DNA from 4 places in the Glutamicibacter ectropisis genome. Region 1 is predicted to be linked to each of the others. Evidence: riboswitches for the same ligand, from Rfam matches in the RefSeq annotation. Region 1 holds a riboswitch; each other region holds the start of a gene.
The links. A riboswitch is a leader RNA that binds a small molecule or an ion and turns the genes downstream of it on or off. The one in region 1 is predicted to bind S-adenosylmethionine.

Region 1 (7,846 bases):
TCGCGCAGGATGCCAGCCCCTGCGCTGAGCGCGCTGAGCTTGGCTAGGGCCACATCGCGGCGGAACGGGGCCATGCCGCAGTTGGTGCTGGCAATCAGCTTGTCGGCATCGACAAATTCGAGTGCGTTGCGCAGAGTCTGCGCGACTTCCTCGGGAGTCTCCACAGCGTCATTGGCCACGTCGATAGCTCCGAGCATCACTCGCTTGCCGCGCACCAATTCGACAACCTCCAGCGGGACATTCGAATGGTGGGATTCCAGCGAAACGGTGTCGATGGAGGAAGCCTGCAACAGCGGGAAAGACTTCTCGTAGTGACGCCACTGAGCGCCCAGAGTCGCTTTCCAATCGTTGTTCGCCTTGATACCGTAGCCAAAGCAGATGTGGACTACGGTCTCGGCTTTGAGTCCCTCGCAGGCGCGCTCCAGCGCAGCGATGCCCCAGTCGGCCACCTCATCAAAAAAGACGTTGAAGGCAGGCTCGTCGAACTGGATGACATCCACCCCGGCTGCCTCAAGCTCACGGGCTTCCTGGTTCAGGATGGTCGCGAATTCCCAGGCCAGCTTCTCGCGGCTGCGGTAGTGCGCATCGTACAAGGTGTCGACCATGGTCATAGGACCAGGAAGGGTCCATTTGATCTGCTTGTCAGTACAGGAGCGCAGGAATTTCGCGTCCTGAACGAATACCGGCTTTTCGCGCTCTACTGCGCCGACGACGGTGGGAACACTGGCGTCGTAGCGGTTGCGGATGCGCACGGTCTCACGCTTTTCGAAGTCAACACCGCTCAGGTGCTCAATGAAGGTGGTGACAAAGTGCTGACGGGTCTGTTCACCATCGGCAATGATGTCGATGCCGCGCTGGGCCTGTTCGAGGACCGCAGCGCGCATGGCGTCTTGCTTGCCTTCGCGCAATTGCTCGCCTTCAAGCTTCCAAGGGGACCAAAGCTTTTCAGGTTCGGCAAGCCATGAAGGCTTGGGCAGGCTACCGACAATCGACGTGGGGATAAGCGGGGAAGTCATGAGTTATCTTTCGGAATCTTAGGCGACTGGAGTCGGGTAGGAGGAAGACCACTGATCTAGCAGTTGGCGATTCGGGATGATGAAATGCTCTTCGGTGAACTTGCCTTGGATCTTGCCCAACTGAGTTCGTTCTTCGCGGTCATAAAAGACGCGAGTGGGGGAGAAGTCTTCGGCGCCCAGGCTCGGGTGGTACACAGAAGGAGCGGCCGAATTGGCGTTATAGATTTCCGGGCGATAAATCTTCTGGAACGTTTCCATCGTGCTGATGAGGCTGATCAACTGCAGATTCGTGTAATCGTTGAGTAGGTCGCCGCGGAAGTAGAACGCCAGCGGGGCAACAGCGCCTGGTGGCATGAAGTAGCGGACGCTCAAACCCATTTTTCGGAAGTACGCGTCGGTCAATGAATTTTCGTCCTGCTGGTATTCCAAACCGAGCACTGGATGGCTGTTGCCGGTGCGGAAATAGGTCTTGGAAGTCGAGACGCTGATGCAGACCACCGGCAGCTGGGCAAAACGCTCACGGTATGCCTGTGAGTTCAAGAAATGTTGGAAGAGCTGCCCATGGAGATCGCCAAAATCTTCTGGAAGCACCGGAGCTCCGCTTTCATTGCACGATGCTGGAAGCACCACGCTGAAGTCGTAATCGCGGACATAAGAAGAAAAATTATTGCCGACCATGCCCTGGGACCGAGTGCCGGTGAGTTTATCCACGATCGTGGTTTCAAGCACTTCTAAAAGCGGGAATTCCTGATCGGTATTATCGGCGGAATAATGCACATTTGCTGAAATGATTTCCAATTCCAGCTCATAGCGGTCACCTTGGGGATTGTCCCAGTGAGCCAGGGAATTGAAGCGGCGGTTGATCATCGTCAGGGCATTGCGAAGGTTCTCTTCGCGGCGCTCTCCGCGCGCCAAATTGGCGAAGTTTGTCGTGGTTCGAGAATTCGCAGAAGGGGAGTAATTCTCGTCGAATCTTGTGGTGCTAATGCTGAAATTTAATGCGTCTGCCATGATAGCCAATCTGTATTTGGGAGGCCTGGACAGGCCGAGGGGAAGTCGTTGCGTCAATCATGCAGGGTGATTCTTGATATCAGGTAACTCGATATAACTATGGATTAATATAGACTCAAACTATGGTTCAGGTTTCGAATGGATTGACACTGCAGCAGCTTCGCTATTTTGTGGCGGTAGCTTCCGAGGGGTCGATTTCGGCTGCCGCCGACCTGATTTACGTCGCGCAGCCCAGCATGTCGGCGGCGATGAAGGAACTCGAATCCCGGGTGGGGCGCACCTTGCTGGTGCGCTCGGCCAGGGGAGTGACGCTCACTGCTGAAGGCGCAGAATTCCTCGGCTACGCCCGGCAGGTGCTCGAGCAGGTGGAGCTTCTTGAGCACCGCTACCTCGGCCGCCCCGCCGCGCGGCGGCTGCTGGGTGTCTCAACCCAGCACTACTCCTTTTCGGTGGACGCCTTTGTGCGTATGGTCCAGGCCAGTGGTGCCGCGGAATACCAATTTTCGCTGCGTGAGACCCGCACCGAAGAGATCATCGAGGATGTGCGCACCCTGCGCAGTGACATCGGGATTCTCTACCGCAACGACTTCAACCGGAAGGTCATCGACAAGCTGCTGCGCGAATCTCGGCTGGTCTTCCACCCGCTGTTCTTGGCCGATCCGCATATTTTCATCTCGCGCAGCAACCCACTGGCCGCCCGCGATCAGGTCACCCTCGAAGACCTCGAAGATCTACCCCGACTGACCTTCGACCAGGGGGCAAGTAACTCTTTTTACTTCGCCGAAGAGGTCCTCTCCACCCGCTCAAGCCAGCGCGAAATTCAGGTCTCGGACCGTGCCACGATCTTCAACCTCATGATCGGTTTGGGCGGGTACACGATCTCCACCGGCATCATCAGCGACGAGCTGGATCCCTCCATCGTGGCCATCCCGCTGGCCATCGACGAGCGCATCGAGATCGGTTGGATCAACCACGCCGCCATTCCGCTGACCGATCAGGCCCAGCGCTACCTGCAAGAGGTCCGTGCGGTGGTTCAAAGCTTCGGAGTTCAGGTACTCGGCTAGGCCCCAAATCTGTAACAGTGTGTCACCGCTGGGTGCTTAGTTGTCACAAAGTTGAGGAAGATCCTTGGAATCTCGGGAATTCTCATCTTGATCACGCGTCATAAAGGGTCGTTAGTGTCCGCGTCATGATGACAAGTAGACGACATATGAAGCGTCACGACCTTGTATGAAGCGTCAGCGCCGATAGCGCTTGCACGCTGTGAGGCCCATGCCCAACCATGGAAGAACAACCCATCAAGAGCGACTAAGAGATCTGGCTCGTTGACGTCGCAGCAACCATCGGGAAACCGAAAGGTGCTAAAGCCAGGAACGATGGAGCAGTTCCGAACCCCGCATCAGCGTGGGCCTTGTGCCAAACACGATGCACTTCGGTCCTCCCTCGTGATCAAGAAACGAGAAGGAGCTATGAGCCAAGGAACCGACGCGGTCCACGCAGGATATCGCCCGAGCGGAGAGTTCCGCCCGATGCTACCTCCACTGCACAATTCCGCAGCGTACCAATTTGAATCCCACGGCGAAGCCATCGAAAAGTTCGCGCTGCGCCAATCCGGCTTCACCTACTCACGCACCGGCAACCCCACCGTTTCCATCCTCGAACAACGAGTAGCCGCACTGGAAGGCGGAGCCCACGCGGTCGCCACCGCCACCGGCCAATCCGCGGTGGCCCTGTCCCTACTGGCCCTGACCCAGGGACCCAAACACATTGTGGCTTCCTCCTCGCTCTACGGTGGCACCGTTGATCTGTTCACCGACACCTTCGCCGACTTCGGTATCCGCGTCACCTTTGTTGACCAGGCCGATCATGCCGCTTGGGGTAACGCTATTCAGGAAGACACCCGCGCGTTCTTCCTCGAATCCGTGTCCAACCCACTGTGTACCGTGGCTGACCTACCAGCCATTGCCGCCATCGCCCACGAACACAACATCCCGGTAGTCGTGGATAACACCCTGGCCACCCCAGTGAACGTCAAGCCGCTAGATTTCGGCGCCGACATTGTGGTGCACTCAGCCACCAAGGGATTAGCCGGACACGGTTCGGTCCTCGGCGGTGTGGTGGTGGACTCCGGCACCTTCGACTTCTCCAATACGGTGCGCTGGCCACAAATCTCCGCCCCACGAGCACGCCTGAACAACACCTCACTGCTCGAACGCCACGGTGCCGGCGCCTATACGATGCTGGTGCGTTCCAAATTCCTGCACGATCTGGGCCCAACCCTGGCCCCGGCCAGCGCCCAGAGCATCCTCACCGGAATCGAAACCCTGCCGGTGCGCGCCGCCCACGTGCATCGCAGCATCACCACCCTGATCGACAAGCTCTCTTCCCACCCGGGCATTGCGGCCATCCACCACCCGTCCTTATCCAGTCACCCAAGTTTTGAACTGGCGGCAACGATCACCCCGAACGGCACCGGCTGTGTACTTGCCATTGAACTGGCCGACCCCTCACTGGTCTCCCCGGTGATCGACGGGCTGAGCCTGATCTCCCTGGCCGCGAACGTGGGCGATACCCGCACCATGATTTCGCATCCGGCCACCATGACGCACTGCCGGCTCACCGAAGAACAATTGGTCGCCGCCGGACTAAACACCTCCACCCTGCGCCTGTCGGTAGGGCTCGAAGACCCGGCCGACCTGTTGGCAGATCTTACCCAGGCCCTGGATCTGGCATTGGTCCTAGCCCCACAAACTCAAGGAGCATGAGATGACTGGCTTCAACACTCAGGCCGTACACGCCGGCCAGCACAAAGACCCACATACCGGGGCCGTGGTCCCACCGATCTACCAAACCAGCACCTTCATCCAAGACGGTATTAACGTGCTGCGTTCCGGGCACGAATACTCCCGAGGCTCCAACCCCACCCGTGATGGCTTCCAAGAACAGCTCACCGCACTTGAAGGTGGTGCAGCCGGGTTCGCCTTCGCTTCGGGCATCGCCGCCGAAGACGCCCTCTTGCGTGCCGTGCTTGAACCGGGCGATCACATCATCCTCGGCGCCGACGGCTACGGTGGCACCAACCGGTTGATCTCCAAACTACACAGCAAATGGGGCATCACCTCTTCTGCGGTAGACATCACCAACCTGGATTCGGTGCGCGCCGCGGTACAGCCGAACACCGCACTGCTCTGGGTGGAGACTCCCTCCAACCCACTACTGGGCATCGCCGATCTTTCCGGGTGGGCCACCATTGCCCGCGAGAACGGTGCCCTGCTGGTGGTGGATAATACCTTCGCCACTCCTTATCTACAGCGCCCACTGGATTTTGGTGCGCACGCGGTGGTTCACTCCACCACCAAATACATTGGCGGGCACTCCGATGTGCTCGGTGGTGCGGTGATTCTCGCCGATCATCACTTCCGCGGCCAATCCCTGGCCGAAGCGGTGGGCTATCAGCAGTTCGCCGGGGGAGCGGTGGCCGGCCCGCAGGATTCCTATCTGGCCGCGAGGGGGCTCAAAACCCTGGGCCTGCGCATGGAACGCCACTGCGCTTCAGCCCAAGCACTGGCCCACTGGCTTGATGCCCGCCCCGAGGTCACCCGTGTCTACTATCCCGGTCTCACCTCCCACCCCGGGCACGAACTGGCCGCCCGCCAGCAGCGCGGATTTGGTGGCATCGTCTCGGTCGCGTTAAAAGATGAAGCCGCCGCCCGCGCCTTCGCCCAGTCCATGGAGTACTTCCAACTCTCGGTCTCCTTAGGCGGGGTGGAATCCCTGGTCTGTTATCCGCGCGAAATGACCCACGCCTCGCTGATCGGTACCGAACTGGAAATCCCGGCCAACCTGGTGCGCCTGTCGGTGGGGATCGAAGAGGTCGAAGATCTCATTGCCGATCTGGAACGCGGCCTGGCTGCCGCCCGTGCCACCGTTCCGGCCACCACTCGTGACACCGCTTCCGCGCGCACGGTGCGCGAAAAGACGTTGGAAAACGCCTGATAATTTCGGTCCGCAATCATCGGGCGGCGTACCCCTTCCCCAAAGGATAGTAGTTGGGGAAGGGTGGAATCATGATCGGAATTCTTAATCGGCTCATCGAGCACATCGAGGCAAACCTGTGTGCCGAGATCAACCTCGCCGAACTGACGCGCAGCGAAGGCACCACCGAATATCACCTGCGCCGGATGTTCTCCTCCTTGGCCGGCATGCCGGTCTCCGAGTACATTCGCCGGCTCCGCATGAACGTGGCTGCCGCGGACCTGCTGGCCGGTGAGGACCTGTTAAGTATTGCGATCCGATACGGGTATGGATCGGCCGAAGCCTTCAGTCGCGCCTTCACCTCGGTGCATGGTGCGTCCGTGAGCGAAGTCCGCCAACACGGCGGACCCCTTCGAAGCCAAGCAATCATCAGGTTCAGCCTGCACGTCGAAGGGAACACCATGGACGCACGAATAGTAGAACGAGAGAATTTCCAGCTCATTGGGTACGCAACCCAAGTGCCGTTGATTCACCATGGGGTCAACCCGCAGATCCAAGAGCACATCGCTTCGATCCCGATGGCCGAACATGCCCGGCTCAAGGCATTGTCAGCCACCGACCCCGCAGGGCTATTGCAGGTCAGCGACCAGGTCGATGTCGATTACCAAGAAGGATCCGAACTCACCTATCTGCACGGGGTCGCGGTGCCAGCCGGACCGGTGCCCGAGGACCTGGATTCCATTCAGGTGTCCGCCGGCCACTGGGTGGTTTTCAGTGTCACTGGTAATTACCCGGCGGCACTGCAAGAACTTTGGGCCGCCACCGCCACCTCATGGTTCCCGTCGAACCCCTGGCGCCTGCGCCCCGGACCATCCCTAGTTGCCGTGCTCGATCGGGCCGCCGATTTCAGTACCGCGACCTGCGAGCTCTGGCTACCGGTAGAGGCTGACAGCTAGGCCTATCCACACGCCGTCTTCACCTGCCCCGCGGAATCCTTGTCGCGGGGCATGCTCGTAGCTATGAACACGGCACAAGCTCTCAAGAATTTGGCTCAGGCGAGCGAACTGATCGTCTCGGCCACTGCCGTGTTTTCCCAGGAGATTCCCGCCGGGCACGCCGCCTATTTCGCATTTCTCACCGAGCATCTGGCCCAACAACTAACGCGCGCTCAAATCCAGGCCGCGCACGCGGTACGCCGCACCGGCGCCCACAAACTTGACCGCGAATCCTTCCAGGCCATCACCGACGCCGGAACCATCCCCACCCTGGAACAGATTGAAGCCGCCGAAGGGCACACCACCTCCGGACGCACCCACTTTAATAGTGCCTCCGGGCTCATGCAGGACTGGTTAGATATTCCACGGGCCACCGCATCGGCCCGCCTGATCCAAGCCGACTGCTTGATTGGTGGGGTGAATGAGGCAGGCCAACCCATCGCCCCGTGGTTGCCCCAGCTTGCCGAACAATTCATGGACCCGGACGTCGACCCACGCCCGGTCGCCGCCACGGCCACGAAACTGCATTCCGCCCGCAAGGATCTGGGCGAGGGCAAAGCCGGACGTAAAAAGAAAGAACAGCTGCAAGCCGACGCACTGGCTTTCCTGCGCACCGAACCGAAGTCCGCACGCAAACACATTAACGCGCTCATCGCCGAGGTGAAATCCGGTGAACGCCCGATCAAGGCCCTACTGGACTGTATCGGTATTTTTCGACGTGGCATGCGCCAAGGCCTGGTCGAATATGTGCTTCGTTTACTGCCTTCGCAGGCGGCTTTTATCGAGGCCTACCTCGCCAAGATGGACAATCCGGCCACCGTGGCCGGTAACCGCGAACATCTGAAGGAC
Region 2 (7,846 bases), 940 kb from region 1:
ATCGATGAAGCTGGTGTGAAGTTGAATGCGGTGCTCACTCTCCGGGGCGGAAATCATAAAGAGCACCTCAATACCTTCTAAAGCTTTGGTACTGGTGGAGGCATCTGCATAGTCGAACTTGTGGGCTGTAGCTTCTGGGAGTTTCGGCGCCCGGGATGTGTCGCGGACCAAGAGCCGCTGCGGGATGCGCCGGTCTGCCAGTTCGTGGGCAACGAGGGAGCCGAGCGCCCCGGTGGAGCCGGTGACGGCAATCTTTTCGGTGGGCGCCATGGGTGATCACTCCTGGAACGAGACGTCGATGCTGTCAGTTTAGGCGGTGAAGTAGGAGAAATGTTGAGCACTGCTCCACCGAGGGGATGAAGCGTAGCGCGATCTTTTCCAACAGGAAGACGATGTGCCTAGTGGCGGTCGATTTCTACGATGGAATCATGATCAAGAAAAAGTATGTCGCCACCGCATTATTCGCCGCACCCATGGCCTTGGCGCTCTCCGGTTGTTCCGTTTCAGACCTCATGACGGACAAATATGATGAATCCACTGAAAAGACTGCCAAGTCTTCCCAAGAGGCTGTTTCCTCCGGACTACTGCCCAATTGGGTGCCAGAAGGCGGAAGCAACATCAAGCTGATGCAGCGCAATACGGGGATGGAAAGAATCTTTGTGATGGACTACAGCGCAGACGTGCCAAGCGATAAATGTCTAGCACTGAACACCGTTGGCAAGCCATCGGAAGCAGAGCTGAAGAAGGCCTACGCCTCGGATTCGCGAACCAAAAACTTTGAGGCGAAAGAAATCTCGTCAACCAGAACTCTCGAAGCTGACTGGTGGCCAGAAAACGCTGAGAACCAAACAACCGACCTCTGCGGTCGTTTCTGGGTGCACGTGGCAGATGGAAAGTTATACGCCTTTGCCCCGGACACCACCAACACGGTTCAAGCAGTGCAGCGCGAGCGCGACGCAGCCTAAACTTCGCGTGGATCCTGCCAGTGGGGTTGGTTCTTGGCGGTATAGATACGGCAGGCAACTAACCCCGCCAGGCACACCGCGATCAGTACAGGGCCAAGTAGTCCAGGTAAACGCTGGTGCCAGGTCATGTTGAGCGATACGAGCAAGGAGACAAGGAAACCCCCGGTTAAGTAACTGATCGCCGAACTCATGGTGAACCTTTCCTTGCGATACTTGACTGGGGTGAGCCTAACATCATCCAGCGGCAAGGTGAAGGACGAAAGTGCGAAACCTTGATGCGCGTCGCGGTGAGTCCTCCATGTTTTTGGGGCAGGAAGCTAGGATGACTTCATGAGCGAAATGGAGCAACCACGACTAGCCAGCGCACTAGCGCAAAAGGTTGTCGACACCATTTCACCAACGATTAATCGCCATGTGAACATCATGAATGAGCATGGAATAATCATCGCCTCCAGTGATAGCTCGCGCATCGGAACGTTGCACGCAGGAAGCCTTGAAGTGCTTCGAGACCAGCGGGTCATCCGAGTCACTCACGGCGATGAAACCGCCGGGACCCAGCCCGGGGTGAATCTTCCGCTGAAGATTAATGACCGCGTGTGTGGAGTCATTGGACTTACCGGTGCACCCCATGAGGTGGAACCACTAGCTGAGCTGATTGCGCTGACCGTGCAACTGCTGGTCGCCCAAGAACGTGAGCATTCGCGTAGCGCTCGCCGGGCAGCCGAAGCCAGGGATATTCTTTCCGCCTTGCTCGCCGGGAATGTCGCACCGGAAATCATTGGCCGGATGCTTCAGGCACATGGGCTCAGCGGGCACCTGCACTTGGAAGTGTGTCTAGTCGGCAAAGGACAAGCGGCAGGGCAAGAGTCAGCCTTTGCACAGCCAGGAACCCAAGGGGTAAGTACCTCTTGGGTGACGTTGTTTGGCGCGAGGTGGAGACTTCGCAAGGCTAGTGAAGATCATGGCCAAAGCGTTGTTGGACCCGATGATCGGTATCTTGGCGGCCCGGGGATGGCAGATGTCGGTGAGCTCTTGGCCCGGGCGGAAGTATTGCGCACCTTGGTGGCACGTCCTGAACTGATTCCAGATCAGGGGCATCGTGAACTGTGGACTGAAGAGATCGCGGTGGCTATCGCCCGCACACCGGTATCTAACCTCAAATATCTTGCGATGCCTGCGCAGGAATTGAATCAAGAACAAGCAAAAACCCTCTTGGTGGTGGCAAGCGTTGCTTCGATGTCTCAAGCGGCCGAGATTTTACACATTCACCGCAATACGCTGATGCAGAGGCTGGAGCGTATCGGGCAGGTCACCGGTGTGGATACGCGCCTCACCAGTGAATCGTTACGCCTACAGCACGCGATTTATGCGCGAGTTGCCTTGGGGCAATTACAGATCTTCTAATGCAACTAGCCTGTTGGCAGATGGATATTTTTGATCCTTCGCGGCCGAATCTTCGCCACGAGAGACACTAGCGACTAACTACTCGGGTACTGCTTGGCAATCTTATTGGCGCGGAATCCTGCCACGAGCAAAAGCAAAAGACTGAGGCAGAAGCCGACAGCGGTCACGGTCAGCGCCCACGGGAATTTCTGCATAAAGCAAAGAACTGCGGCGATGGCCAACAGTACCCATCCAATCCACGCTGTCATTCTGAGCGTGGGTGCGGCATGGCGGTGAGCAGCCAACCACGCTTCATCACTCGATAAGGTGTGACGGGTTTTGATGCCTACCGCAGTGTTGCGTTTGAGCTGGCCCGAGGCAGTCATCGGAGCCAAAATGCTGGCGGTCACGGTCAGTATGACCAGCCCAAACATCAGACTGATGGTGTTCATTGGGTCCATTGAAATTTCCCTTAGATGGTGACTTTGTATTCAGTCTATACAGTGGCCATATTTCTCAACACCCGTCCTGTTACGAAAACTGAACAGTGCAGTTAGACGTGCAACTCATCCGCAGAGCTTAATATGCGGAAATATGACGTGACTCCGGCACTTCTGACACCGTTTTTGGCCGGATGAACCCGTGTTTTGTGAAGAGTTCTGACGCTTTGTTCCCTCCGGTGACGCGTTAATGGCACGCCCATCGGATCGATGTTTAACTCGAAGAATACCCATCCAGAGCGGCTGAGAGACCTGGCTCCGTGACGCCGCAGCAAGTCTGCAACCCGCAGAAAGTGCTAACGCCAGGAGCGATGGAATTCCCGGGTAGCGAAGCGCAACTTTGAGTTCGGGATCCCTCGGTTCACTATGTCTAAGAGAGGGACGGCATGACTCGCACTCGCCCGAACACCCTGAAATTATTGGCAGTAACCATGGCAGCAGCAACACTGCTGACCGGTTGCTCGCTCAAGGAACCACGACCTGACGTGGCACCGGTAGCGGCGCAAAACACCACCCCACAAACGGAACAGTCACTGAACGATGTGCCGTCACTCGAAGGTAAAAAAGTCGGAATTGCTGCCAAGGACATCCTGCACGACTACTCGCGCGTGGTGTATCAGCAGATCCAAGAACGGGTCAAAGAACTCGGTGGCGAAGTGATTGCCACCCAGGCCGAAGCAAAAGACGAAAAACACGTCTCTGATGTCGAAAACCTGATTACCCAATCACCAGATGCCATCGTGGTCATCTTGGGCGACGCCCAGACATTAACCCCTGCGCTGGCCAAGGTAGATGCGGCCGGTATCCCACTGTTCACCATCGATTTCCAGAGCGAATACTCCAAGAACAACGTCACCAGCGACAACTGGAATGTCGGCACCACGCTGGCGCGCACCATGGCTGAAGATCTACATGGCAAAGGCAAGATTCTCGTCTTTAACGGCTTCCCCGGTGTGACTCCGTGCCGTATTCGCTACAACAGTCTGAATCTGGTGCTGGAAGACTACCCAAACATTGAGAAGATCACCCCTGAGCTACAGGACAAGTACGAAGGCACGATCGAAGATGCCAAGAACCAGATTCAGGATCAACTGCGCAGGCTACCGGAAGGTGAAGTCGACGCGATCTGGTCTTGCTGGGACATGCCACTGATCGGTGCCGCGCAGGCCATCGACCCGACAGATAACGACATCAAGTTGTACGGCGTGGACGCAGAGCCCGGAGCCTTGGACCTCATCGCAGATCCACAGAGCTCATATCAGTTCACCGTTGCTCAGCCCACCAAGCAAATTGCGGCCACCTCGGCCACAAACATCGCGCTCTTCCTCGACGGGCAAACCGACAAGGTACCAGCCACCAGCTACGCCGAGCCGATTTTTGTTGACAAGGACAATGTGAATCAGGTGCGCAATGACAACGGGATCTAATGAACTGCTGAACATGCGCGGTATCAACAAATCCTTTGGTACCGTGAGCGTGCTTGAAAAAGTAGAGCTGAAACTTCGAGCCGGAGAAGTCTTGGGCCTCGTAGGTGAAAACGGTGCAGGGAAGTCCACACTGATCAAAATCCTCACCGGTTTATACACTCTAGACTCCGGAGAGATAGAACTTGCTGGCAAGGTAGTGTCCATTCGCCGCCCAGCCGATGCCGAAGCGCTGGGTATTGAAGTCATTCACCAGGACCGCCATTTGGCTGGCCGTCTGACCGTTGCCGAACAGTTGTACCTTGGCACGTCGAAGAGTGCTGGGCTGTGGCGTAACGAGCGCAAAGTGCAGGCAGCAGCACGTGCCGACATCCTGCGCACCACCGGACAAGAATTGGATGCTGCAGCGTTTGTTGATGAGCTCAGCGTCGCCCAGCAGCAGCTCATCCAAATTGCCCGGGCCGTGCTAGCTGAACCCAAGGTACTGATCCTAGATGAACCAACAGCGCCCTTGGCCAACGAAGAAGTAGAACAACTCTTCGGCACCGTCCGACACCTGCGCGATCAGGGCGTGGGAATTATTTTCATCTCCCACTACCTACAAGAACTGCAATCGATCACCGACCGAATTACGGTGCTACGCAATGGCAAAAATGTCGGTGATGCAAGTTTCGCGGCCGGAGACAGCATTGAAGATGTCATCGGGCTGATGCTCGGTAACCAAGTTAATGAGTTTTCACACCAGAGAACTCGGGCATCAACCAGTGCTGATGCCCCGGTACTTGAATTAGCTGAACTATCGGTGCAGGGAAAGCTCAACGGAATCAACCTCACGGTGGCGCCTGGCGAAATCGTCGCAGTCACAGGACTACTGGGGTCGGGAATTGAGGTGCTGGCCGATGCCGTTACCGGCAACCTTGCACACACAGGCTCCGCGCTATTACATGGCAAAGCGGTCACTTCTGCCGCTGATTTTGTCTCCCGCTCTGGAGCCTACGTCCCGTCGAACCGGCACCAAGATGGCATCTTCTTGCGCAATACGGTGCGCGAAAATATTGCCGCCGCAAGCCTACGCAAACTGGGCCGCCGACTTGGCCTGCTCGATCCGAGCAAAGAACGCGAGGTGTCCAAGGAACTGGTGCAACGTCTAGATATCCGCCCGGCCAATGTTGAAGCAGTAGCCTCCGGTCTATCTGGCGGTAACCAACAGAAGAGCGTCTTGGCCCGATGGTTGGCCAAGGGGTCCGACGTGCTGGTCTTAGACCAGCCAACCTCCGGTGTGGATGTCGGAAGTCGCGCACATATTTATGCGCAAATTTCCCAATTGGCTCAGGACGGGGCCGCGGCGCTGGTGGTCAGTGTGGATCTGGAAGAAGTTGTGGGGCTCGCCGATAGGGTACTGGTGCTTTATCGCGGGCGTATCATCGCCGAACTACCAGCTGGCCAGGCGAGTACCGAAAAGATTTTGCAGTTGGCTTCCAGCGGGCAAGCTGCTCAAAACCCACTCGAAGAGGTGAACGCATGAGTTCTACCCTGACTCCCGTAAGCCAAGATCCCGTGAGCGCCGAGCGCTCGGTGCGTACCAAGAAACCAAGCTTCGCGGCCTGGATTGGCTATGCCGGTATTGCCGCTGTGCTTCTGCTATTTATTTTCGGTTCGCCGTACTTTTTGACTGCTTCAAATATTCTCACCATCTTGACCCAGGCATCGGTCTTCGGCATCGCCGGGGTGGGGCTGGCCATTGTCATCATCGCCGGCGGGGATGATGTGCTTAATGGTGGTATCGATCTGTCCACCGGTGCGGTGGCAGGACTTTCTGGAACGGTCACCGCTCTGGCGGCGGCCAGCGGAACACCGGGGTTCTTAGCGGTGCTTTACGGTGTGCTGGTCGCTACCGCGATCGGTATTATCAACGGCATTTCTGTCACCTTGGGTTTACGCCCGCTGCTTGCCACCTTGGCCACCATGGGAGTGGCAGCCTCCCTCGAACTGGTCTTCAGCCAAAACCTCAAGATCGCTGTAACAGGTGGCTTTTTTGAAGCTGCCCGCAGCAGCGTATTCCTCGGCATTCCTCTGGCAGCCTGGTTGATGGTGCTCGTCGGCGTCGTGGGCTGGTGGGTTTATAGCAAAACGAGCTGGGGTGTGAATTCCTACGCCGTGGGCCAGAATCCGACGGCAGCCCGGGTGGCTGGGTTGGATCCGCGCAAGTATCGCCTGGCTAGCTACGTGCTCAGTTCCGCATTGGCCGGGATCGCCGGAACACTGCTGGTGGCTCGGCTTTCAGCCGCGGTCCCCGGAATTGGAACCCAAATCCTGTTGGACATCATTCTGGTCGCCTACATGTCCATGATCTTCTCGCGCAGGCGGTTGGTCAGCGTTGTGGGCACCATCTTGGCTGCGGTCTTTGTTGCCGCCCTTGATAACGGGTTGACCCTCTTGGGTGTGGCCAGCCAATGGGTGGGCGCGGCCAAGGGGCTACTGATCTTGCTGGTATTGGCCAGCGTGACCTTGCGCGGAAGGAACAACCGATGAATACCACGCAGACCTTGAGCGCACCGCCGGCTCCACGACCGCTGACCCCGCCGGCCAAGGGGCCTAGGAAGCGTGGCACCCTTCAGGCTTCTCGCCTGGTTGCCCCAGCCACGCTGGCATTGATCCTGATCGTCTTCTCGGTGCTCAGCCCAGTATTTTTTAGTGTCGGAAACCTGGTGGGGATCCTGGGGCAAGTGGCTTTGCTGGCATTAGTTGCTATTGGCCTGACCCTCGTGGTGCGCGCCGGCGGCATTGACCTGTCCATTGGGGTGGCCCTGGATTTGGGAGCTCTGGCTAGCGCCTGGCTGATCAATGATGGGTACCGAGCCTGGGTGGCCGTCGTGGGTGGATTGCTCTTCGCCCTAGCTGTGGGACTGGTCAATGCACTACTCATTGTCATTTTGAAGATCCCAGCGTTTTTGGCCACCTTGAGTGTGTGGTTTGTGGGCACGAGCGTGCAACAACTGCTTACCGGTGGTGGGGCACCGATCTATCTTTCGGCACCCCTAGTACCCGATGGTTTTGCCGTGATTGGTCGGGGATACTTCCTCAACATTGATGCCGCCATTATTAATGCGGTCACCATCGCTGTGCTGGTGGCGCTCTTACTGGGCATTACCCGCTATGGACGCAAGCTCACCGTGGCCGGTGAACAACCTAGCGCAGCAAAGATCTCTGGGCTGCGCGTTAATGCGCTGATCGCCAGTGCCTATCTGTTGTGTGCGGTGATCGCCGGATTTGCCGGCATCGTGTTGGCCGCACGCTCCAATGGTTATGTTCCCGGCAGTGGTCAGGCCTATTTGATGGATGCCATCGGGGCGGTATTCATCGGGGCCACGATCTCTCGCTATGGGCGTGTGTCCGTGGGCGGAACGCTGATTGGTGTAGTGATTTTTGGCTTGCTGGATAACGGACTGAACCTGATCGGACTGTCCTTCTTCTTCCAGGACCTGGCCCGTGGACTCGTACTGCTGGCCATCTTGCTCGCCGCCGTCGTGCTCGGGCGAAACCAGGGTCAATCGTCCACCGGGATTTTCGCCCA
Region 3 (7,846 bases), 190 kb from region 1:
ACCATTTTTTGCAGTTCCTCTAGCCCAAGCCCATCAGCGCGTGCCCTTTGGGCAAGTAGCCGAACGTCCGCAAGAAGTTCCGTCTTAAGCACCTGCCCCGGATTGACCCGTGTGCCATTGGCGCGGCCAGTTCGGACCAAACCGGCGCCTTCCAATTCCTTATAGGCCTTGGCAACAGTACCCGCGGCGACACGAAGGTCGCCGGCAAGTTGGCGGACAGGGGGTAGCTTCGCATCTGCAGCCAGTTCACCGCTACGAATCATTGCTGCAAGTTGTGCCCGAATCTGTTCGGACGGACCAATAAGATTCGCCGGGTCGATCGTGATCATGTATGCGATCCCAACCGCGCGTTACTGTTTTTCGCCTCAGCGCTATACGCGGACACAACCCATGAAATCAAATATCCCAGGAGTACGATCCCGACGATCAACAGCAAGACACCCAGCCCACCCAGAGACCAGGAGAACGCTACCTGCCACGGGTCATAGGACACGTCGGCACCCGCCCCCTCATCCACCTTTTGCCCCACAACGTAGGCAGTGCGTTGAGACATGTTGTAGACGGCCGCGGCCGCCATCCACAGCAATGGCACCGCTTGCAGACAAAGGAATGCGCTAAATCCCGAACTGAGGACGTAGCCGTTATGGGTTCGTACGGCAGCATCAAACTCAACGAGGGATTCACCGCGCAGGCTTGGGCGACGGGTATTTTTGTTCAGCGCCAACAGGGTCAGCAGCAGACCAAGCACTAGCAAAATGGCCACAGGCAGACCGTAATACCATCCTGGGAACGGTCCGGTGGAGCTTACTCCCATAATGTTTTGCGTAACGACCATATTTTCGTCGACCATTGCTTCACTGGCCGACTGGAAACTGATTTGACGGTATAGGCCACGATCATCAGCCGATGAAAGGATTCCGGCAACCACAATCCCCAAAATTGATACCGTGAAGAGGACGAGCGGCAAAACTATTCCCCACGCTGGACCAAACATCCTCGTAGTTCGTGGAATCAGTCCGGCACTGACGCGCGTACCGTTACTTACCGACCCGGCCTTGGGTTCATAGGGAATTGGCCAACAAATCAGGACCAGGACAACGAGTACCCAAATTGCTGCTGGAGCAGCTACCAGCGTGAGCCCGCCAGACTTGATGAATGCCTGATGCAACACCAGCGCGGCGACACCGCCCAACACCGCAACAATCACGGCAGCCACGTTGCGACGGCGTAGCGTTTGCACAATGCGTTCCGCCTGTTGCCGATCATTTCCGGCGCCAAGCATGGAGTTGGTGAGGCTCTTTCGGCTTTGCGGCAAGAGGTCGCGCCGAAGCACAACGATCAGCACTACAGCGAAGCCAACGATCGCAAAGATCGGAATCAAATTACCCATCGCCATGCCTCCATCCGGTAGCGCAAACGCGCTCATTCTTGTACCAACAGGACAATACAAGCAAGCGCGTGATCTTGTGTCAATAGACTGATACAAGATAGCCGATCATGCCGCCCGAAAAATATTTCATTGCAATTTGGTAAAACCAATAATTGGCGCAGTGAATTCTTGGAGAACCGTGGTTCACTAGCAAGAAGGCAGGACATAGTGCGTGAGCGTAGCGCCTAGCTGCTCTAACAATGTCAGCTCGTACAGAATGGTTGGTGCCATGGAAGCAAGCTCAGTGATTTTTGCGGAAGCGATTCCGGATACCGGGGACAACACCAGCTTCGGCTACATCGACAGTACCCCGTCGACTGGCTCTACTTTTATGGATGCAATGTTCTCGGCAATGCCGATCATTATGGGTGTGGTCGTGGTGCTCTTCATTGCTGTAGTTGCGTTCATCATCTACGCCCAGGTGCGCAACTACCGCAAAATCAAGAGTGCCGGCATGGATCCGATGACCCTTGAATCGGAGCTGAAAGCCAAGTTGGTTCAATCCAATTTGCTGGCACCCAAAGAATCCTTGGAAGCAAAGTTAACGGAGCTTTCCGGCCTATTGAGCCGCGGTGTGATTACGAACGAGGAATACACGCAGGCGCGCCAGGATTTGCTCAAGGCGTGGCGCCAGGGGTGAAACAGATCATCCCTGAGGCTGATTGACCAGACGTTACCATAGGGTAACAATGTAGATTGTGGCTAAAGATTTTAATGCAGATGCTCCCGTTCCCGTAGAAGAAAATCTCCATCCTTGGCGGCGCTATGTAGCCTTGGGTGACTCATTCACCGAAGGAATCGGCGATCCCGATCCATCAAACCCCGGCCGGCATTTGGGTTGGGCCGATCGTCTGGCTCAGGAACTGAGCAGCACGGTTCCAGATTTCGCCTACGCAAACCTGGCGATCCGTGGCCGGTTAATCGGGCAAATTGTGGACGAACAGGTGGCCCCGGCCATCGATTTAAAGCCAGATCTCATTTCTCTGTGCGCCGGCGGAAATGATGTGCTGCGCCCCGGCGGGGATCCAGATAAGATCGCCGACATTCTCGACAAGGCGGTCGCCAAGCTCAGTGCGACCGGTGCGACCCTGCTGATCGTCACCGGACCGGATATTCGCGATACCCCGGTGCTTGGTAGCATCCGCGGCAAGGTAGCGATCTACAACGAAAATATTCGCACCGTGGCCGCACGCTACGACGCGGTCGTGGGCGACATGTGGGCCTTGCGTGAACTGCACCAGTCGCAAATGTGGGCGCCGGATCGCCTGCACTTCTCCCCCATGGGTCACCAGCGCATCGCAGCCATGGCCCTAGACGCCCTCAATGTCCCACACTCGATCAATACCGAGGTGGAGCCGGTCATCGATGAGCGTAGCTGGCGCGAGGCACGCATCGAGGACCTGCAGTGGGCGCGCGAGCACCTGGCCCCGTGGGTATTGCGCCGACTGCGCCACCAGTCCTCCGGTGATGGGATCACCGCGAAACGCCCTTCGGCGACGCCGTTTACCGCGCCTAAGCCCAACGATTCTTTGGGTGCCGGCGACAGCGCGCAGTAGGTAGCGCGCGGTAGGTTGCGCGCATCAGGTTATTGAATAGCAAAAAGGGCAGTGACCACCGAAAACTGGTGGTTACTGCCCCTTTTGCTGTGCTATTAGTGGCTAAAGACCAGGGTGCGCAACACCGAGTCGAGCTGGCTGGCGTCGGTGAGAAAACCGTCGTGGCCGATCGGCGAATCGATGTAGTGCACCGGTGACTTGGTGGGCAAACTGGCGGCTAATTTCTCGGACTGCTCCGGGAAATACAGCCGGTCAGAACTCACCGCAGCCACCACCACATTCACCTGCTGCAACCGGGCCAGGGCCGCGCTCAACGATTCATGACCGCGTGCCACGTCGTGGCTCATCAACGCTTCGGTAAGCAACAGGTAGCTGTTAGCATCAAAACGGTTAGCCAATTTGGTGGCCTGGTGATCCAGGTAGCTTTCGACCTGGTAACGACCACGCGGGCCATCCAATTGTCCGGTAGGTTGCTCCCCTGGCTGTGGCTTGCGACCAAAGCGGGTCTCAAGTTCGGCCTCGGAACGGTAGGTGATGTGGGCCAGGCGCCGCGCCAAGCCCAGCCCGGCGTCAGGTCGTGCATCCTGGGTGTAGTAATCGCCACCGTGGAAGTGCGGATCAAGCCGGATGGCCTGGGTCTGTACCTGAGCGAAGGCGATCTGTTCGGCTGTGGCCTGCGCGCAGGAGGCCATCACCACCAGGTTCTTGACCTGCTCGGGAAACTCGACCGCGTATTCCAGGGCCCGCGCCCCACCCATCGAGCCACCAATTACCGCATGCCAGGTGCTAATTCCTAACTGCTTGGCCAAGCGCGCTTCGAGGCGCACCGAGTCCTTGATGGTCACGAAGGGGAAGCGTGAACCGTAGGGCACACCATGCTCATCCAGCGAGGACGGTCCGGTGGACCCATTGCAACCGCCGACCATATTCACCGCGAGCACAAAGTACTTGTTGGTATCGATGGTCGCCCCGGGGCCAACAAAGCCGTCCCACCAGCCGGCGGTGTGTGCATCGCCCTGGGCGACGTGGGCGTCGCCGGTCAGCGCGTGCATCACCAGGACCGCGTTGGTCCCGGCCGCGTCGAGGGTACCCCAGGTTTCGTAGGCCAGTTCCACTTCTGGCAGGTAGCCGCCAAATTCGAAGTGGTGCTCGCCGACGGCGCTTCGGCGCATCATGCCGTGCTGACCTTCGGCGAGCTGTGGTGTTGCGGTGGTCGCAATGGATGCCATGCTTAGAGAGTTTCCTGCAATTCCTTGTTTGGTTCTTCGTTCGATTCCTCGCCCTGGCCAAGGGCCGCAACAGCGTTGAAGCCTAGTTCCAGGTCGGCCAAGATGTCCTTGATGTTTTCCAGTCCGACGCTCAGGCGCACCAGGGACGGGCTCACGCCAGCGGCGATCTGCTCGGCCTCGGAGAGCTGGGCGTGGGTGGTGGAGGCCGGGTGGATGACCAGCGAGCGGACATCGCCGATATTGGCGACATTGGAGTGCAACTCCAGGGCGTCAACAAACGCCTGACCTGCCGCGGAGCCACCATCAAGTTCAAAGGCGATGACCGATCCGGCACCGTGCTGCGAGTACTTCTTGGCACGCTCAAACCACGGTGAGGATTCCAGGCCTGCATAGGCGACCTTTTGCACTTCGGCGCGAGCTTCCAGCCACTTGGCTACCGCCAGCGCATTTTCGCCGTGACGCTCAACGCGCAGGGACAGGGTTTCAAGTCCTTGGGCGATCAGGAAGGCGTTGAAGGGGGCGACCGCGGAGCCCAGATCGCGCAAAAGCTGCACCCTAGCCTTGAGGATGTAGGCGAGGTTGGCGCCGAGGATGCCGTTGACACCCAAGTCACGGGCGAAGACTAGGCCGTTGTAGGACTCGTCCGGGGTGTTGAAGCTTTCGAAGCGCTGCGGATCCTTGGCGAAGTCGAAGTTGCCCGAGTCCACGATCACTCCGGCGATCGCATTGCCGTGCCCACCGAGGAACTTGGTGGCCGAGTGGATCACGATGTCCGCACCAAACTCGATCGGGCGGATCAGGTAGGGTGTGGCCAGGGTGTTATCCACCAGCAGTGGCACACCATTTTCGTGGGCGATCGCGGAGATCGCTTCAATATCCAGCACGTCCTGACGTGGGTTGGAAATGGTTTCGCCGAAGAACGCCTTGGTGTTCTCGCGCACCGCATCACGCCAGTGATCCAGGTTATCCGGGTCGGCCACAAAGGTGACCTCAATGCCCAGGCGCTTCAGGGTGTGCTTGAGCAGGTTCTGAGTTCCGCCGTACAAGCTGGGGCTGGCCACAATGTGATCGCCGGCCTCGGCAAGGTTCAGGATCGCGAAGGTCGTGGCGGCCTGCCCCGAGGAGAGTAGTAGTGCACCCACGCCACCTTCCAGATCGGCGATCCGGGTTTCGACCGCATCGGTGGTGGGGTTACCGATGCGGGTGTAGATCGGCTCCAGTTCGGACAGCGCAAAACGGGCTGCGGCGCTTTCGGCGCTCGGGAAGACGAAGGATGTGGTCTGGAAAATCGGCAAGGCTCGGGCGCCGGTGGTGGGATCTGGGGTTTGGCCGGAGTGGATCTGACGGGTTTCAAATGACCAGTTGTTGCTCATGGTTTCCTCCAAAATAGTTGTATGACTTTGGGGGTAGACCACTGAGAAGACACCGATGGAAGTACCTCATCAAGAAGCCTTCCAGGGTTACCCGCGCTTGTCCTTAGCCGCCTTGCGCGTCTAAGGGCCAGGTCTTCACCCGGGGCACCCCACCGCGGCTGGAGGGTTGCCGCCCAGTAAGCCGGGGCTTGTTACTGGGACTCATGACCTGCCTCCAGTGTGCCTGAAAACCGAAGATCTTTGCAATGCGAGCGCCCCAAAATGGTCGTAATCGGTCATATTTCACACGGTGGGCCATTTTGTCGCAGAGAATTCGATGGCGGAAATTCGGATTAGGGTCGCCTAAGTAGAGACTGCGGTCACATATTGCCATGATTGGCACATGATGAGGCTAGATCACGTAAGTTATGCCTGTGGCCCAGATGGGCTGCTGCCAACCGCGCAAAGAATCTCCGAGTCACTCGGTTTGGAGTTCGTCAAGGGAGGCGTGCATCCCCGCTTCGGGACGCGCAATGTCATCTTCCCACTCAAGCATGGACAGTACCTCGAAGTGGTCGAGGTCCTGAATCACCCCGCCAGCGATAAGGCCCCCTTCGGCCAAGCAGTCAGGGCCCGTTCGGAGCTGGGCGGTGGCTGGATGGGCTGGTGCGTTTCGGTGGACGACCTGTCCAGCGCCGAAGACCGCCTGGGCCGCAAGGCTGTGCCGGGAAACCGCAAGTTCCCCGACGGCCGGGAGCTGACCTGGCAGCAGATCGGCATCAAGGGTTTGATCGCCGACCCACAGTGCCCGTACCTGATTTCTTGGGACGATGAAGCCAAGGACCTGCACCCATCCAAGGCGTTGGAACCAACCGGGGCGATCAGCGAAATCACCATCGCCGGTTCGCGAGATCGTGTGCTGGAATGGCTGGGTCAGCCAGAAAATGTTCACCTCGGCGCGGTGACCATGGCCTATCAGGCGCCCAATGGCACCCCGGGCATCATGTCGGTGACCTTTGAAACTGACAACGGGTCTGTTGTCTTGTAGTAGACTCGCAGCTGGCTCATGGTAGGCGGGGACAATGGCGTCCCCACCTACCAATTTTTTTATGCGCGTCTTTTGTTGCGCTATCTATCTTTTGTTGCGCTAGCCGCCAATGCCAATGGCCGGGCCGATCAGTGCATACCCGACAAAACCGATGGCGTCGAGCAAGAAGTGCGCGATCACCAGCGGCATCACCCGGCCATACTTGTGATAAACCCAACCGAAGACCACGCCCATGAGCATGTTCCCGATCATCGGCCCCACCCCCTGATAAAGGTGGTAGCTGCCGCGAATGAGGGCCGAGCAAATGATCGTGGTCCACAACCGAAGGTTCAGCTTTTTGGCATAGGTGAACAGGAAGCCAAGCATCAGCACTTCTTCGAGCACCGCGTGGCGTACGGCCGAAAGCAACAGCACCGGCACGCTCCACCAATAGTCCCCCAGATTGGCTGCGGACAGCGCCGTAGTCACGCCCAGCGCCCGGCCGGCCGCATACACCCCGAGGGTGCCAAGGCCCATGGCCAAGAAAAGCCCTGCGCCCAGCAGTGCGTCCTTGCCCCCAGAACGCAGGTCAAAACCTATCTCGCGCAGTCCTCGTCCGGTACTGCGTTTCATCAGGTAGACGGCCAGCACTACCGGCACCAGGGCAAAAAAGATGTCCAGCAGCTGGTAGGTGAAGTCGAAAAATTCGCGGGTGCTCAGCTGGTTATTCAGCGAGGTCGTTTGCTCGCGCAAGGGACCACGCGTGAGTTTGTCAGCAAAGCTCAGGATCGAATAGATCGCACTCTGCCCCAAAGACAGCGCTAAGACCAGAACAATCTCAACTTTTAGGATCTTCGAATTCACGTTCTCGATCATAGGCTGATTATGCTGTGTGCCAGCTGAGGTAGCCTGAAGATAGCGAACTAAAGGAGTATTTGTGAGCCGTCCCGCCACCGACGAAGAATTGCGCATCGCCCACCAATTACGCCCCGACCTTTCTTGGGAAGATGCCTCGGTGAACGAGGGTGGACAGTTCCACAAGGTGGTGATCGCCAATCCTCATTCGGTGATCCGCATGGCCCGCACCGTCCAAGCCACCGCAGACATGCCTCGTACGGTGAAATTACAGCAGCTGTTGGCCGATCAGCTGGACTACCAGATCCCGGTGGCGACCTCGCAGATTTTGCACGTGGATTCGCTGGCTTCCGTAGCAATGTCCTTCATCCCCGGTAGCGCCCATGAACCACATTTCG
Region 4 (7,846 bases), 100 kb from region 1:
TTGACGATAGGCAACGCTTCGATGGCAGGCAAGATTTCAGAAACAAAGGAAATGACGCTTTCGCCCGAATAGAACTTGGGGGATAGATCGGGGTTTCCGGTTTCTGTGGTCTGCTGGAAGACCTCATCAATAGCTGCGCGAAGCTGCTGTTCAGCTTCAAAATCGTAGACAGCTTGCTGATCTGGAACGCCGGGATAGCGAATCTGGAATTCCAAGGTTGCGGAGTCATTGGGCTCGCCCTTGTCATTGAGGTCGCGCTTGTAGGTGACATTGGCCTGCACGTAAGGAGGCTTAAGGTCGGGTAGCACCAGGTCCTCGCTGGTGCTGTGAAGCTCAAAGCGACGGGCCAAGCGTGGGTAGGTAGATTCAAAGAAGCTATCGATTTCAGCCACTGGAATAGTCACCGACCGGCGGTCAATGTACCAGCGACGATGGGCCTCTGCGATCGGTTCCTGGCTAGGAGCCAACCAGATTTCATCGGGTGAACCGAGCTGTGCATAGAAACCGTGATCGGCGATAACGCCGCTAGGGGAGTCAGAGTCTAGCGCCAGGTCTTGACCATCGATATGCAGGATGCCGCCCAGTTGCAGGTTCTCGTCATTCAGGGCTGCCTGCATGCTGAAGCTGGCGTGATCAATGATGCGAATACGCTGTTCGGTGCGAGTAGAAATGAGCGCAATGCCCAGTTCTTGTGCCTGTTCAAGCAGTGGCCACAGCAGTTCTGAGGCGTACTCATCCATGAATAGCCAGTCTTCGTCGACTTTGAACTGCAATTGGGTATCACTACGCGCCATGGACGCAAAACGGGTGAACCAGTGATGCTGCGCGCGCAACAAGTTCCAGCCGTAGGTCTTGAAACCTAGGGTGGTCCAGCGTAGCTGTCCGCGAACCCAACGACCCTCAGAATTACGGACCATCGGGCGAACACCGAGACGGAAGCGCTTATTACGTGTGGGGTGTGGAATGCTGCCGGTGGGCATCCACTGCTGTTGCTGAGTGGCGTTCTTCGCATCAAAGAGCATGAACTGCAGACCCATGGCTACTACCGGGTCATTCTGCGAACCGAGCAAACCATCGGCAGGTCCAGGCTCAGATGGTTCAAACCACGAGTCAATTTGCTGGGCCCAGGCGGCTGAAGTTTTTTCTTCTGCCACGGCGACGGCGCGGGGCAAAGAAGCAATCTTGTTCGAGACAATCGCCAAGGCTGCAATGTGTGGGCAGATGCCCGGCTTGTCACAGGTGCATTCGCACAGTTCGATTTTCCACTCGTCGTCGACCTGATGAACCTGGATCATCGGCGAGAATTCTTCGTCGTTGGCACGGACAGTGCCCTCGATTTGCCGAGTCGATTCATCAAACTCCACGTCAACTACTGAATTTTCTTCAGCAGCAATGTTCTTTCCGTAAAAGAAAGGGACGTCGCCCAGGTAGCGCAGCAAGTGGCGGGCGTCGATGGTTGGTGGAACAGAATCACTCATCCTCTCATCGTTTCACGTTCCGGCCCGTGGTGAAAGTTGAAGGGCATGTCTGTGAATAATCACTAGCTGTGACGTAGCGTTGACACATGTCCCATATCTGGCCCTATCTACCGGCAAGAGCGGTCAATATTACCTCGCTCAACGAGTTTGATCGGTTGGCCGCCGAAGCATTAGCCTCCCGTCACACCCGTGGATTTAGCTGGCGCGTGCATCGTGTCGATCTGCGCGAGAGGGACTCCGTCCTTCGGGCTTTAGACCTATCCGAAGCGATCTTTATCGACTGTCAGTATTCAGCCCAAGGGCGGGAACTAGTGCAAGCCACTGGCGGACTGTGTATGAGTTCTGGCAAGGAACTGCCTTTTGAAACTACGGCGCGGGATTTGTACACCCCGGATGAACTCTATGCCGGCATCAAGACATCCAACTACGAGCAGGTGCCGGACGCGAAGATTTACGCCTATTCGCAACAGCACACTGCGCCTGCTGCGTTGAATTCTGATGATGCCATGGCTCGAACCTTGCACGATCACCATGTGGGGCAGGCCCTCGTTGCTCAAGTGTATGAGGGAGTATTCAAAGAGACGCCCTTGATCGGTGTCATGGGTGGGCACGCCATGCTCCGCGGTTCAGATCAATACGCGCAGACGGTACAGCTTGGGCAAATGATTACCCAGAACGGTTATGCGGTGGCCACCGGTGGGGGACCGGGAGCCATGGAAGCAGCCAATGCTGGAGCGTGGTTGGCAGACTACAAGCCACAAGAGATTGAACTTGCTCTCCAGATGCTAGCTTCACAGCCGGATGCCATTCACCAGCGCACCAGTTGGGCCCGCACCGCGCTCGCCGTCAAAGAAAAATTCCCCAGTACCCGAGAATCTCTGGGCGTACCGACATGGTTTTACGGGCATGAACCACCCAATCTTTTTGCAACGAAGATCGCAAAGTTCTTCACCAATTCCATCCGCGAAGCGGTGCTCTTGGAACAGTCCACGGGTGGGTTGGTGGTCCTGCCCGGGGCAGCCGGTACGGTGCAAGAAATCTTCCAGGATGCTTGCGAAAACTACTACGCCACCGGTGCACGCGTGGTGCCTATGGTTCTACTCGGGCGTGAGTATTGGACCAAGACCATGCCCGCGTGGCCATTGCTGAAGGCGTTGGCTGCCGAGCGAGTGATGGAAGAGAGAATAGCGCTCGTGGATACCGCGGCCGAGGCCATGGAGTTCATTAACTCTATGGGTACGTTGCGCCGTCGTACACGCTGGTAGCGCTGAGAAACGAACAACCTCGCTCCCCGAGATGGGAAGCGAGGTTGTTCTTATTGCTGCGAGTAATGATCTGGTTAGGCGACCTGTACGTCGAAGAGTAGACCCAGGCAGTATGTCACTGCGGCGGCACCCCAACCGATGGCCAACTGGCGCAGACCACGCTTGAGCGGGGAAGCGCCCGAGAGCAATCCGACGATCGCGCCGGTGATCATCAGTGCAATGCCCACCAAAACGACGGAGATGATGATGGCCGTCAAACCGCTGAGTCCGAAGATGTACGGCAGGATTGGAATGACCGCACCGGAAGCAAAGAGGCAGAACGACGTGAAAGCGGCGCCCGTGGCGGAGCCAAGCTCCTCGTGTTCGCTTTCCAATTCCTCTGAACGTTCCTCAGGGTTCAACGAGAATGATGGGTTGCAGTCACAGGTGAACAACCCCATGCGTTCGGCGGCGCGGTGTTCTGCATCCTCATCGTTCATACCGCGGGCCTTATAGATCAGCACCAACTCGTTGGAATCCAAGTCGAGGTTGGGGGCCGCGGTGAGCGTGACCTGGGTGGGTCGAGAGGCGGTCAGTAGCTCACGCTGGGAACGCACGGAGACGAACTCGCCAGCTGCCATGGACAGCGCACCGGCCAAGAGCCCTGCGATACCGGAGAAGAGTACAAAGGTGGAAGAAACGCCGGTGGCCCCGATACCCATGATCAGTGCCAAGTTGGAGACCAACCCGTCATTGGCGCCAAAGACTGCTGCACGGAAGTTGCCTGAGAGCTGAGCGCGGCCGGCGGTGGCCAACGCACGCACTACTTCTTCGTGGACCTGTTCGTCGGCGGCCATTTGTGCGGTCGCGTCTTTGTCATTACGGTAAGGCGAGCTGCTCTCTGAGCGTTGTGCCATAGCCAGCACGAAGACTGAGCCGAAGTTGCGAGCGAGGAAACGCAGGATGGTACGGCGCAATGAGGGGCGCACTGGCTTGAAATGCTCTCCAAGCTTGGACCGCCAGTGTTCCTCATGCCGGGCTTCGGCTTCGGCCAGACCTAATAGGATCTGTTTTTCCTGCCCGGTTTTCTTCTGGGCGAGGGTTCGGTAGATAGCGCCTTCGGCGACTTCATCGGCGAGGTACTTTCGCCATCGTTGGATTTGGGCACGAGTCGGTTCGGTTGTTGAGGGGTTCGACATCACGAAAACAGCTCTCTTGGCAGGTCGAATTTCTTAGCGAAACTCGGTGAACGGGTCAGCTACCAAGTTTAGTGAGGGGCTTCAGGCTTGGGAATTTGGCAAGGCTAAAAGCAATGCTGCGCCCCTGTGATTGCCCGACCGTGGCCACACCCAGGACCAGTTCAGAGGAATCAGGGTTGAAGAGCGGACGACGTGCGCAGCGGGCTAGTAAGTGTTCTAGTTGCCCGGGGTCATCAACGTAGCGGATCAGCCATTGGCCCTGGAACTTAAATTGCACTTGACCGGTTTGGCGGTCGAGGATGGGCAGAACAGAATATGCCATGTGATGCGCTCTCGCTGAGTTCTTGCCCGAACACAGTGAGTGAACGGACCGCTTCTTCATCCGAACCACCCATGAATCTGGGGTTGGTGCACGGCTAGTCGGAGCTTAACGCCGTGTCTCGTGAAGCAACACTTGTGATGCTACCCGCCGGTGCTACGCAGAATGAAGATCTGTTCCGTTATGTGACTTGTTCTGGTGCTCACTCTTGAGTTTTGGTGGTGGCGAGGCGGTCGATCGCTTCGTATTGCTCGGCCCATTGTGCCGCTGAATAGTCGGGGAGGTTTGGGGCTGCCGCACGTAAACCGACGAAACCATCAAGCTGTTCGCGCACGATATCAAGATGGCCAGCATGCCGAGAGGTTTCTGCGATCATGTGCACCATGAGATGTTCGAGTGTGGTGTGCCGTCGGCGAATCCACCACGGAACTTCCGCCGGCGCGTTCAGAGGCAAGGCCCGGATCCCTGCGTCGGCGAAAGCAGTCGATTCTTGGTAGAGCGTGATAATTTTGTCAGCGCTGAGCTGGGCCGGTGGTAGGAAATCGGTTTGTGGATCATCGATGTCCAAGAGGTTTTGGATATAGGGATCATCAATGGTGCGGTTCAGGCACTGTCCGAAGTATCCGTATTCCGTAATGGCCAGATGATGGATTACACCAAGGATATGCGTTCCTGTGGGGGTTAGTGGTTTGCGGGCCAGGCGATCGTTCAGGTCTTGGGCCTTGTAGACGATGGCTTCGCGGGCATCGGAGAGATATTCCTGCAGGAGTTCTTTGCTGTGATCCATGCACAGAGTCTAAGTAAGTATGTACGTGCCTTGAGTATGAAGCGTGTGAGACACAGCATATTTGCAGGCTGGGCGCTATGCTCTGTTTACTATTAGTAAACTCGCCGCGGTGAACCCTTGAATCACTCAATCGTTGCCTGGTGTGCCCTAACGAACGACCCGATGGAGTGAATGCATGAAAACCCTGCCCGTGGAATCAAGCGGAGCTGCAATCAATATTGGTTCTCGGTTACGTGGGGTACGTCAGCGACAGCGCATGACTATCGACCAGGTGGCCGAGCTTTCCGGATTAACCAAGGGGTTTCTTTCGCGGGTGGAGCGAGATTTGACGAGCCCTTCGGTGTCAACACTGCTGAAGCTGTGCGAGGTGCTGGGTATTGAGGTGGGGACGCTATTCGAAGTGCCCGAAACCATGTTGGTTCGGCTTCACGAAGCACCGCGGGTGTCCTTGGGCGGTGATGGGATTACCGAACAGCTGGTGACTCCGCGCGGTGAAAAACGGGTACAGATGATCCGAGCTGAAATTGCACCCAAAGGTGTCGGTGAAGCAGAACTGTATTCGGTGGATTGCGAATTAGAAGTGCTGCATGTGATTGCCGGAAGGTTCACCCTCGTTCTGCCTGAGCAGCGCGTTGAACTTGAGGCCGGTGACACCATGACTTTTTCCGGGCGGGAACCGCATAGCTGGGAAAACGAGTCCGATGAAGTCGCTTTGGTGACGTGGACTTTGATCCTCTGATCTGTTCGGCACCTATTCGGTGTGGTGTTGCCAAGCGCGTATTCTAAAAAGGTGTGCTCATCGTGCGCACTGAGTGCGGTGATTGATAGGAGTGGCGTGAGGACAAGCGAGGAAACTGGTGCACGGGATCAGCTCCGTTGCATCGGCTGGTGGGCTTCGGTGCTTGTTGGCGTTCTTGCCGGCACCACCCTGACGTGGATTCGCACGCAACGTAATTTCTTTTTCATTGGCGCAGTCATTATCGCGGTGGTGATTGTGGTCATCGGGCTACGCACGATTCGACGTCGCGCCCGCTTCCCGCAAATGGCTCAATCTCATGTTTCCTGGTCCTATGGCCTGTGGATGATCATCTTACTCATCCTTGTGGGCCCCATTCAGTTGGTCTATGTGGCCGATGACCTTTCGGAACTCATGCTGAAGTCCTTGGTACTTTCTGCTGGATTTGCGGTGGCCATCCATGAGCTCGACCGTTCACTTGTTAAGGCCAGTATCAAAAACTACCGCGAACCACCCTTGTCTTAAGTCCGGATTCCTGCGCAGCAGAAATGCAGGACGGATCTTTGAAGGCAGGTTTTGCACCGATTGCACCTTGTTAGATGCCGTGACCCTTATAGGGTCACGGCATCTAATGCATTAAGCGGGTTTATGGGTAATAGTCTCAGATTTGGGTGCGTGTATCTTGACGTGACTTCGATAACAAAATAGCATAATAGGAAACTGAAGTTTCGTATTAGGCAACTGCGATTAATGTCGTCAAGCGCCGGGAGGGCAAGAACATGAAAGAAGTCCGCATTGAGGAAAACGGCCACCTAGGGCCAATCAACGCAGCGGTTATTCCACGCTATGCAGGCGCTGGAACCTACGCCCGCCTGCCACGCCTTGACCAGGTTGAAAACGCCGACATCAAGATCATCGGTGTACCTTTTGACACCGGCGTTTCCTACCGCCCAGGAGCCCGCTTCGGCGCCAACCACGTACGTGAATCCTCGCGCCTGATCCGTCCTTACAACCCAGCCACCGATACCTCACCATTTGCGCAGAGCCAGGTAGTGGACGCCGGTGACCTCGCAGTTAACCCGTTCAACATCAACGAGGCTATTGAAACCATCCAGGACGAAGCTCTGGAACTGACCGCAGATGGTTCAAGCCTGGTCACCATCGGTGGCGACCACACCATCGCACTGCCACTGCTGCGTGCAGCTTCGCAGCGCGCCGGTGCCCCGGTGGCCATGCTGCACTTCGATGCCCACTTGGATACCTGGGACACCTACTTCGGTGCCGAATACACCCACGGCACTCCATTCCGCCGTGCGGTCGAAGAAGGCATCCTGGATACCGAGGCGATCTGCCACGTAGGTACCCGCGGCCCGCTCTACGGCAAGAAAGACCTGGAAGACGACAAGCGTTTCGGCTTCGGTATCGTGACCAGCTCGGACGTCTACTACCAGGGTGTACGCGAAATCGTTGACAAGCTGCGTGATCGCATTGGCAACCGTCCGCTGTACATCTCGGTGGACATTGACGTGCTGGACCCTGCCCACGCACCGGGCACCGGAACTCCAGAAGCCGGCGGCATCACCAGCCGTGAACTACTCGAAATCCTGCGTGGCCTGCGCGGACTGAACATCGTGGGCGCCGACATCGTTGAGGTGTCGCCAGCCTACGACCACGCAGAACTGACCGGCGTCGCCGCCAGCCACGTCACCTACGACCTGATCTCCCTGATCAGCGACTTCCGTTCCAACAAGGGGCTGAACAAGTAATGAGCGAACAGCCCCAACGCAATGGTGGCGACCTGGTCATTGAGACCCTGAGCGCGCTGGGCGCCAAAACTGTGTTCGGCATCCCCGGACAGCACGCCTTGGGGCTGTTCGACGCGCTGTCGCGTTCCAACTTGGAATTCGTTTCCTCGCGCGTAGAAAACAACTCCGCCTTCGCCGCCGATGGTTACTCCCGTGCCACCGGCGAAGTGGGCGTACTCTTCCTCTCCACCGGACCAGGCGCACTGACTTCCCTGGCCGGGTTGCAGGAAGCGTACGCCACCGGTGTGCCCATGGTCGTCGTGGCCAGCCAGATTCCA

Region 2: it holds a riboswitch for S-adenosylmethionine, as region 1 does, so the genes downstream of both, QMQ05_RS15895 (substrate-binding domain-containing protein) here and QMQ05_RS03350 (O-acetylhomoserine aminocarboxypropyltransferase/cysteine synthase family protein) in region 1, are expected to answer to the same signal.
Region 3: it holds a riboswitch for S-adenosylmethionine, as region 1 does, so the genes downstream of both, QMQ05_RS04245 (bifunctional o-acetylhomoserine/o-acetylserine sulfhydrylase) here and QMQ05_RS03350 (O-acetylhomoserine aminocarboxypropyltransferase/cysteine synthase family protein) in region 1, are expected to answer to the same signal.
Region 4: it holds a riboswitch for S-adenosylmethionine, as region 1 does, so the genes downstream of both, QMQ05_RS02925 (hypothetical protein) here and QMQ05_RS03350 (O-acetylhomoserine aminocarboxypropyltransferase/cysteine synthase family protein) in region 1, are expected to answer to the same signal.

Annotation. Positions count from the first base shown of each region.
Region 1 covers NZ_CP125942.1:720,325-728,170, forward strand. The annotation lists gene QMQ05_RS03335 (methionine synthase) at 1-1,016, opposite strand, end outside; gene QMQ05_RS03340 (DUF1852 domain-containing protein) at 1,035-2,027, opposite strand; gene QMQ05_RS03345 (LysR family transcriptional regulator) at 2,150-3,091, shown strand; SAM riboswitch class I at 3,320-3,410, shown strand; gene QMQ05_RS03350 (O-acetylhomoserine aminocarboxypropyltransferase/cysteine synthase family protein) at 3,497-4,792, shown strand; gene QMQ05_RS03355 (cystathionine gamma-synthase) at 4,794-6,023, shown strand; gene QMQ05_RS03360 (AraC family transcriptional regulator) at 6,095-6,958, shown strand; gene QMQ05_RS03365 (HNH endonuclease signature motif containing protein) at 7,022-7,846, shown strand, end outside.
Region 2 covers NZ_CP125942.1:3,381,107-3,388,952, reverse strand. The annotation lists gene QMQ05_RS15920 (SDR family oxidoreductase) at 1-270, opposite strand, end outside; gene QMQ05_RS15915 (hypothetical protein) at 429-965, shown strand; gene QMQ05_RS15910 (hypothetical protein) at 962-1,156, opposite strand; gene QMQ05_RS15905 (CdaR family transcriptional regulator) at 1,296-2,369, shown strand; gene QMQ05_RS15900 (SdpI family protein) at 2,444-2,800, opposite strand; SAM riboswitch class I at 3,076-3,166, shown strand; gene QMQ05_RS15895 (substrate-binding domain-containing protein) at 3,235-4,275, shown strand; gene QMQ05_RS15890 (sugar ABC transporter ATP-binding protein) at 4,259-5,797, shown strand; gene QMQ05_RS15885 (ABC transporter permease) at 5,794-6,804, shown strand; gene QMQ05_RS15880 (ABC transporter permease) at 6,801-7,846, shown strand, end outside.
Region 3 covers NZ_CP125942.1:914,133-921,978, reverse strand. The annotation lists gene QMQ05_RS04270 (GntR family transcriptional regulator) at 1-329, opposite strand, end outside; gene QMQ05_RS04265 (hypothetical protein) at 326-1,390, opposite strand; gene QMQ05_RS04260 (SHOCT domain-containing protein) at 1,659-2,069, shown strand; gene QMQ05_RS04255 (SGNH/GDSL hydrolase family protein) at 2,128-2,985, shown strand; gene metX (homoserine O-acetyltransferase MetX) at 3,081-4,214, opposite strand; gene QMQ05_RS04245 (bifunctional o-acetylhomoserine/o-acetylserine sulfhydrylase) at 4,217-5,587, opposite strand; SAM riboswitch class IV at 5,676-5,796, opposite strand; gene QMQ05_RS04240 (VOC family protein) at 5,970-6,614, shown strand; gene QMQ05_RS04235 (CPBP family intramembrane glutamic endopeptidase) at 6,714-7,469, opposite strand; gene QMQ05_RS04230 (phosphotransferase family protein) at 7,531-7,846, shown strand, end outside.
Region 4 covers NZ_CP125942.1:617,149-624,994, forward strand. The annotation lists gene QMQ05_RS02910 (SNF2-related protein) at 1-1,478, opposite strand, end outside; gene QMQ05_RS02915 (LOG family protein) at 1,565-2,743, shown strand; gene QMQ05_RS02920 (VIT1/CCC1 transporter family protein) at 2,818-3,921, opposite strand; gene QMQ05_RS02925 (hypothetical protein) at 3,977-4,243, opposite strand; SAM riboswitch class IV at 4,257-4,369, opposite strand; gene QMQ05_RS02930 (DinB family protein) at 4,443-5,027, opposite strand; gene QMQ05_RS02935 (helix-turn-helix domain-containing protein) at 5,203-5,766, shown strand; gene QMQ05_RS02940 (hypothetical protein) at 5,863-6,288, shown strand; gene speB (agmatinase) at 6,543-7,529, shown strand; gene QMQ05_RS02950 (thiamine pyrophosphate-binding protein) at 7,529-7,846, shown strand, end outside.